Regions from separate parts of the Streptomyces sp. BR1 genome, predicted to be linked through region 1. Evidence: predicted binding sites of a transcription regulator. Region 1 holds the regulator's gene; the other holds the start of a gene.
What was found. Region 1 encodes HspR, which represses chaperone genes until heat shock. Its sites were predicted from a motif close to TTGAGNNNNNNNNNCTCAA; they were not measured.

Region 1 (3,408 bases):
CCCGAAGAAGCGCAAGGAGTACGACGAGGCCCGCGCGCTGTTCGGCAACGGCGGCTTCCGGGCCGGTCCGGGCGCGGGCGGCGGCACCTTCAACTTCGACCTGGGCGACCTCTTCGGGGGCACCCAGGCCGGGGGCGGCGGTGGCGGCGCCGGCGGCTTCGGCGGCGGGCTCGGCGACGTGTTCGGCGGTCTGTTCAACCGGGGCGGCACCACCGGCACCCGGACCCAGCCCCGGCGCGGCCAGGACCTGGAGTCCGAGGTGACGCTCAGCTTCACCGAGGCGGTCGACGGGGCCACGGTCCCGATCCGGCTCTCCAGCCAGGCCCCGTGCAAGGCGTGTTCGGGCACCGGCGACAAGAACGGCACGCCCCGGGTGTGCCCGACGTGCGTCGGCACCGGCCAGGTCTCGCGCGGCACCGGCGGCGGCTTCTCGCTCACCGACCCGTGCGTGGACTGCAAGGGCCGCGGCCTGATCGCGGAGAACCCGTGCGACGTCTGCAAGGGCAGCGGCCGGGCCAAGTCGTCCCGGACCATGCAGGTCAGGATCCCGGCGGGCGTCTTCGACGGCCAGCGGATCCGGCTGCGCGGCAAGGGCGCGGCGGGCGAGCGCGGAGGTCCGGCGGGCGACCTGTATGTGGTCGTGCACGTCGACAGCCACCCGGTCTTCGGCCGCCGCGACGACAACCTCACCATCACCGTGCCCGTCACCTTCGCGGAGGCGGCGCTCGGCGGCGAGGTGAAGGTGCCCACCCTCGGCGGGCCCCCGGTCACGCTGAAGCTGCCCGCCGGGACGCCCAACGGCCGTACGATGCGGGCGCGCGGCAAGGGCGCGGTCCGCAAGGACGGCTCGCGCGGCGATCTCCTGGTCACCGTGGAGGTCGTGGTGCCCAAGGATGTCGACGGCAAGGCGCGCGAGGCACTGGAAGCGTTCCGTGAGGCGACTGCGGACGACGATCCGCGGGCAGAACTGTTCCAGGCCGCGAAGGGAGCATGAGCATGGACGGCCGACGACGCAATCCGTACGAACTGACCGACGAATCGCCGGTGTACGTCATCTCGGTCGCCGCTCAGCTCTCCGGTCTGCACCCGCAGACCCTGCGACAGTACGACCGCCTCGGCCTGGTCTCGCCCGACCGCACGGCCGGGCGCGGGCGGCGCTACTCGGCCCGTGACATCGAACTGCTGCGTACGGTGCAGCAGTTGTCGCAGGACGAGGGCATCAACCTGGCCGGCATCAAGCGCATCATCGAGCTGGAGAACCAGGTGGCCGCGCTCCAGCAGCGCGTCGCCGAGCTCTCGGCGGCGGTGGACGGGGCGGCGGCCGCGATGCGGCAGCGCGAGGCCCAGGTCCACGCGTCGTACCGGCGCGATCTGGTCCCGTACCAGGATGTGCAGCAGACCAGCGCGCTGGTGGTCTGGCGGCCCAAGCGGCCGTCGGAGTAACGCCAGTACGCAGAAACGACACAGCGGCCCGCACCCTGAAAAGGGAGCGGGCCGCTGTTCTCGTACGGCTGTCAGTCCTTGAGCGCGCCTGCCAGATACAGCAGGTCGGCCATCTCGAACCGGCCGGGCGTCTCGCCGAGCGTGGGCTGCCAGGTGGGGTAGACCTGGTGGTACGAGGACGGGGTGGCCCGCAGCAGAGCGACGAGCGTCTCGCCGATGATCCGGCTGCCGACCGGGCCGAAGTGGCGTCCCCGGTTGCGGACTTCGGCCTCCCTGAGGATGTAGTACCAGAGGTACATGGGCTCGCCGGTGCCCAACTCGGCGTCGCTCAGCGGCACATCGCCGATGGCGCGCGCGATGTCCTGGCCGGACGGCAGTCCGAGCGCCTCGCTGCGCAGCAGGTTCCGTACCGCGAGCGAGGCCACCGGGCGGGCCAGCGCACCCGGCTTCGCGCCCGGCACCGCGCTCACCGGCAGATCGAGCAGCTGCGTGTTGATCGAACCCTGGATACGGCGAGTGGTCTGCGGCCGGAACGAGCGCGACACGTCGAAGAAGAACCGCCAGTCGATCGCGTGCTCGGGCAGCACCGGCCCGCCGCGCAGATCGGTGCGCGGGAGCGCGGGCGCGTCCGGGTTGTCGGGGAAGAGCTTGCCGGAGAACTTCTCGTTGATGCGGTAGGTGGAGCGGATCGTGGAGTGGAAGGCGCGGAAGCCCGCCGCCGAGAACTCGATCGGCATGAACGGCTTCTCGCCGGGATCGAAGAAGCGCGGCCCGTTGTCGACGATGTCGCGCAGGATCGCCGGGTCCACGAAGTTCGGCAGGAACTCGTGCAGGATGATCCACTGGTAGTGCCACTGCACCAGCTGCCGCGCAGAGGCGTACAGGGCCTCGTAGTAGTTGTCGACGTCGAGCAGCTGGTCCAGGGTCGCGCCCGGCTGCTGGGTCGGCGGCTCGTCGGCGGGCTTGGGCGGCAGGCGGCGCCCGAAGGCGTCGGTGATCGTGCCCTGGGCGAGCAGATCCGTGACGTGGTTGTGGAACTTGATCATCTGTAGGTGCAACTGCGCGAGCAGCATGTTCTCGTCGTTGCGCGGATCCCCGATACGAGCCACGTCGCTGTCGATACGGGCGAAGTCCACGCCGTTGGGGTTGATCGCCAACTTCCCCTGCGGCGAGCCGTCGTAGAGATGACGGCTGACGACCGGGCCGCCGCCGTACACGGAGTCCATGTCCAGGCGCGGGGTGCGGAAGTCGGTGATGTCGCCGGGCTCGAAGCGCCCGCCGAGCACGGACAGTACGTCCAGGGTCAGATCGTGGTCGATGAACTGGCCGAGGAAGGTGAACCCCGCCGGGATCTCCGGGGAGAGCTGGCCGTCGGAGGTCGGCCCGCCGTCGGCGATACCTCCCGGCGCGCCGTACTTCAGCGCCAGCGGCAGACCGGTCGCCTTGCGCGGCGCCGGATTCGGGAACATCCGGCCGAAGTCGCCGCTGGTCGCGCTGGGGTTGGCGCGACCGCAGGGGGTGGTGCCGTGGGACGCGGACATGGGTGCATCTCCTCAAGTGGGTGGGTTGGTACGGGTGTTACGGGTTACGCGATGTACTCAGTGGCCCGTTCCCTGCCAGATGCTCACCGCGAGTGCGGCGCACGACGTGAGCGCGGCGATCGCGGGCAGCGGCCAGCGGCCGCGCTCCAGGGCGTCGAGCCGGTCGTCGTGTTCGCCCAGGGTCTTGTCGGTCTGGTCGGCACGCTGGAGCAGCAGCGCCAAGTCGCCCCGGGTGGTGGCGAATCCGACCTCCACCGCGCGCCGCAGCCGTTCCAGTTCGATGGCCACTCCTTCGGCCTGGCCGCTGCTCACCACGATGCCTCCCTCGGTAGGTGCCTGATCAGGACGGCGAGGCGGCGCGACGAGAGGCTGCCCCGGTACCAGTCCAGGAGGTCGACGCCGTAGTGGCGCAGCAGCGCCGCTT
Region 2 (3,408 bases), 1.5 Mb from region 1:
GCGCGCGCAGATCGTCGGGCGTGACCGTGAACGGCAGCTCGCGCTCGCCGCTCTCGTGCTGGGCCGCCGTCTTGCGCAGCAGCCGGGCGAGCGCGCGCTCCAGGTTCCGCACGCCCGCCTCGCGGGTGTACTCCCCGGCGAGCTTGCGCAGCGCCGCGTCGTCCAGGGCCACCTCGCCGGGCTCCAGGCCCGCCCGCTCCAGCTGGCGCGGGAGCAGGTGGTCGCGGGCGATGACGACCTTCTCGTCCTCGGTGTAGCCGTCGAGGCGGACCAGCTCCATCCGGTCCAGCAGCGCCTCCGGGATGGCCTCCAGGACGTTGGCGGTGGCCAGGAAGACGACGTCGCTGAGGTCGAGCTCGACCTCCAGGTAGTGGTCGCGGAACGTGTGGTTCTGCGCCGGGTCGAGGACTTCGAGCAGGGCCGCGGCCGGGTCGCCCCGGAAGTCGGAGCCGATCTTGTCGATCTCGTCGAGCAGCACCACCGGGTTCATCGACCCGGCCTCCTTGATCGCCCGCACGATACGGCCGGGCAGCGCGCCCACGTACGTACGACGGTGGCCTCGGACCTCCGCCTCGTCGCGGACGCCGCCGAGGGCGACGCGGACGAACTTGCGGCCCATCGCGTGCGCCACGCTCTCGGCGACGCTCGTCTTGCCGACGCCGGGCGGGCCCACCAGCGCGAGCACCGCGCCCCCGCGCCTGCCGCCCACCACGCCGAGGCCGCGCTCGGCCCGCCGCTTGCGGACCGCCAGGTACTCGGTGATGCGCTCCTTCACGTCCTTCAGGCCCGCGTGCTCGGCGTCCAGGACCGCGCGGGCGCCCTTGATGTCGTAGACGTCCTCGGTCCGCTCGTTCCACGGCAGTTCGAGGACGGTGTCCAGCCAGGTGCGGATCCAGGAGCCCTCCGGGGACTGGTCGCTGGAGCGCTCCAGCTTGTCGACCTCCTTGAGGGCGGCCTCGCGCACCTTCTCGGGCAGGTCGGCGGCCTCCACGCGGGCGCGGTAGTCGTCGGACTCCTCGCCCTCCGCCTCTCCGTTGAGCTCGCGCAGCTCCTTGCGCACGGCGTCCAGCTGGCGGCGGAGCAGGAACTCGCGCTGCTGCTTGTCGACGCCTTCCTGCACGTCCTTGGCGATGGACTCGGCGACGTCCTGCTCGGCCAGGTGCTCGCGCAGCTGCTCGGTGGCGAGCTTGAGGCGGGCGACCGGGTCGGCGGTCTCCAGGAGCTCGACCTTCTGGGCGGTGGTGAGGAACGGCGAGTAGCCGGAGTTGTCGGCGAGCGCGGAGACGTCCTCGATCTGCTGGACGCGGTCCACGATCTGCCAGGCACCGCGCTTCTTCAGCCAGTCGGTGGCGAGCGCCTTGTACTCCTTCACCAGCTCGGCGACCTGGCCGGGCAGGGGTTCGGGGGCGCTCTCGTCGATCGAGATGCCCTCGACCCACAGGGCCGCGCCGGGGCCGGTGGTCCCCGCGCCGATCCGTACCCGGCCCCGGCCGCGGATCAGGGCGCCGGGGTCGCCGTCGGAGAGGCGCCCCACCTGCTCCACGGTGCCGAGTACGCCGGTGGACGCGTAGGCCCCGTCGACGCGCGGGACGAGCAGCACCCTGGGCTTGCCGGCGGCGGTGCCCTCGGCCCGTACGGCCGCCTGGGCGGCCTCGACGGCGGCCCGCACCTCGGTGTCGGACAGGTCCAGGGGCACCACCATCCCGGGCAGCACGACCTCGTCGTCGAGCGGCAGCACAGGCAGGGTGAGCGGTGCGGACGAGTGAGCCATGATCTCCCCTTCGGCAGTCAAGTTGAGCTATGCCGACTCAATGCATGTGAGCCCATGAATGTTCCCCAACGGGTGTTCGCTGTGAGCGATCGTCACTTGTAATAGCCAATATGACTCAGCAACTATTACCCACACATCAGCGTCAAAGCCATCGGAGGGGAACCCATGGAGTCGGAGTCGGTACCGGACGTCGTCGCGGCCTGGATCAAGGGCTGGGTCGTCTCGCGCGGCGCGGCCGAGCCGGTCGCCGAGCCCTGGGGCTGGACCATCGACGTCGGCCAGAGCAAGCACGTCTCCCGGCACGTGGTGCCCGAGCCCGACGAGCCGACCGTCCGCAAGCTGGTCGGGGCGACGACCGCGCCCGGCACCTGGCTGAAGCTGTTCGCGGACGACGACACGGTCCGGCCGTGGCTCGGCCCGGGCTGGCACTACGACCAGCCCGGCTACCTGATGACGCTGCCGCTGGCCGAGAGGGCCCGTACGAAGGTCCCCGGCGGCTACACGCTGACCAGTTGGACCACCGGTGGAGTGCTGCGCGTGCTCGTACGCACCGACGCGGGGCACTTCGCCGCGCGCGGCCAGATCGCCCCGACCGGCGCGACCGCCGTCGCCGACCAGATCGAGACGGCGCCGGAGCACCAGCGCCGGGGCCTGGGCAGCCTGGTCATGCGCACGCTGCAGAACGCGGCCCTGGAGGCGGGCGCCACCACCGCCGTCCTCGTCGGGACCCCGGAGGGGCAGGCGCTCTACAGCGCGCTCGGCTGGAAGACGCGCTCACCCATGGCGAGTCTGTACTTCGATCCGTCGGATCCGGCATCCTCTGGGGCATGAGCTCCAAGGTCACGCACCGGACGACCACCGGCCTGCTGCTGCTCACCGCGCTGTTCGCGGCGGCGGGCTGCGGCTCCTCCAGCTCGTCGGCCGACAGCGGCGCCCCGCCGTCGCGGACCACACCGCCCCCGGCCGTCTCGCCGTCCGCGTCGGCGCCCACGTCCTCGAAGCCGCCGACCCACGACGGGCAGCTGTTGAAGCTGGTGGTGAGCGGCGGCTTCGTGGGCCGCCACGACGAGCTCGTCGTCAGCGCGGACGGCAGCTACACCTCGACCAAGCGGGACGGGAAGACGGTCGAGGGCCGCCTCACCCCCGCCGAACTCGCGGGGCTGCACAAGGCCCTGACGGCCGCCGACTTCCCGCATCTGCCGCCGCGCCCGACCGGGAAGCCGGTCGCCGACGGGCTGATGTACCAGTTCACGTACGAGGGACATGTCGTCCTCGCCGACGAGATCCATCAGCCGCAGGCGCTACGGGACGTACGGGCCCATCTGCCCGTCGGGTACCGCTGACGGCACCGGGACCCCGGCCCTGCGGGCGTCCTCGCGGCGCAGGAACGGCCAGCACACGACGCCCACGAGCAGCGCCAGCGGATGGCCCCAACTGGCCAGCGGATCCACCATGTCGAAGAGGTCCTGCGTGATCAGCACCACGACCACACCGAGCAGCGGCCAGCGCAGGACCGGCGCCAGCAGCCCGGCCAGCGCGCCCACGCTCGCCATCAGGCCGAAGCTGATGCCGTAGTCGAGGCGGTGCAGCGAGGAGTCCGGCAGCTGACCGGCCATCACCGAGACGCCCACCGGCAC

Region 2: a site for HspR is predicted at 1,794-1,812, ahead of lon (endopeptidase La). Genes of this name have one in related genera too.

The regions. Positions count from the first base shown of each region.
Region 1 covers NZ_CM126252.1:3,748,205-3,751,612, forward strand. The annotation lists gene dnaJ (molecular chaperone DnaJ) at 1-994, shown strand, start outside; gene ACT1U9_RS16320 (heat shock protein transcriptional repressor HspR) at 997-1,443, shown strand; gene ACT1U9_RS16325 (peroxidase family protein) at 1,515-2,984, opposite strand; gene ACT1U9_RS16330 (hypothetical protein) at 3,042-3,296, opposite strand; gene ACT1U9_RS16335 (hypothetical protein) at 3,325-3,408, opposite strand, start outside.
Region 2 covers NZ_CM126252.1:2,228,422-2,231,829, forward strand. The annotation lists gene lon (endopeptidase La) at 1-1,771, opposite strand, end outside; gene ACT1U9_RS09295 (GNAT family N-acetyltransferase) at 1,937-2,602, shown strand; gene ACT1U9_RS09300 (hypothetical protein) at 2,599-3,114, shown strand; gene ACT1U9_RS09305 (rhomboid-like protein) at 3,073-3,408, opposite strand, start outside.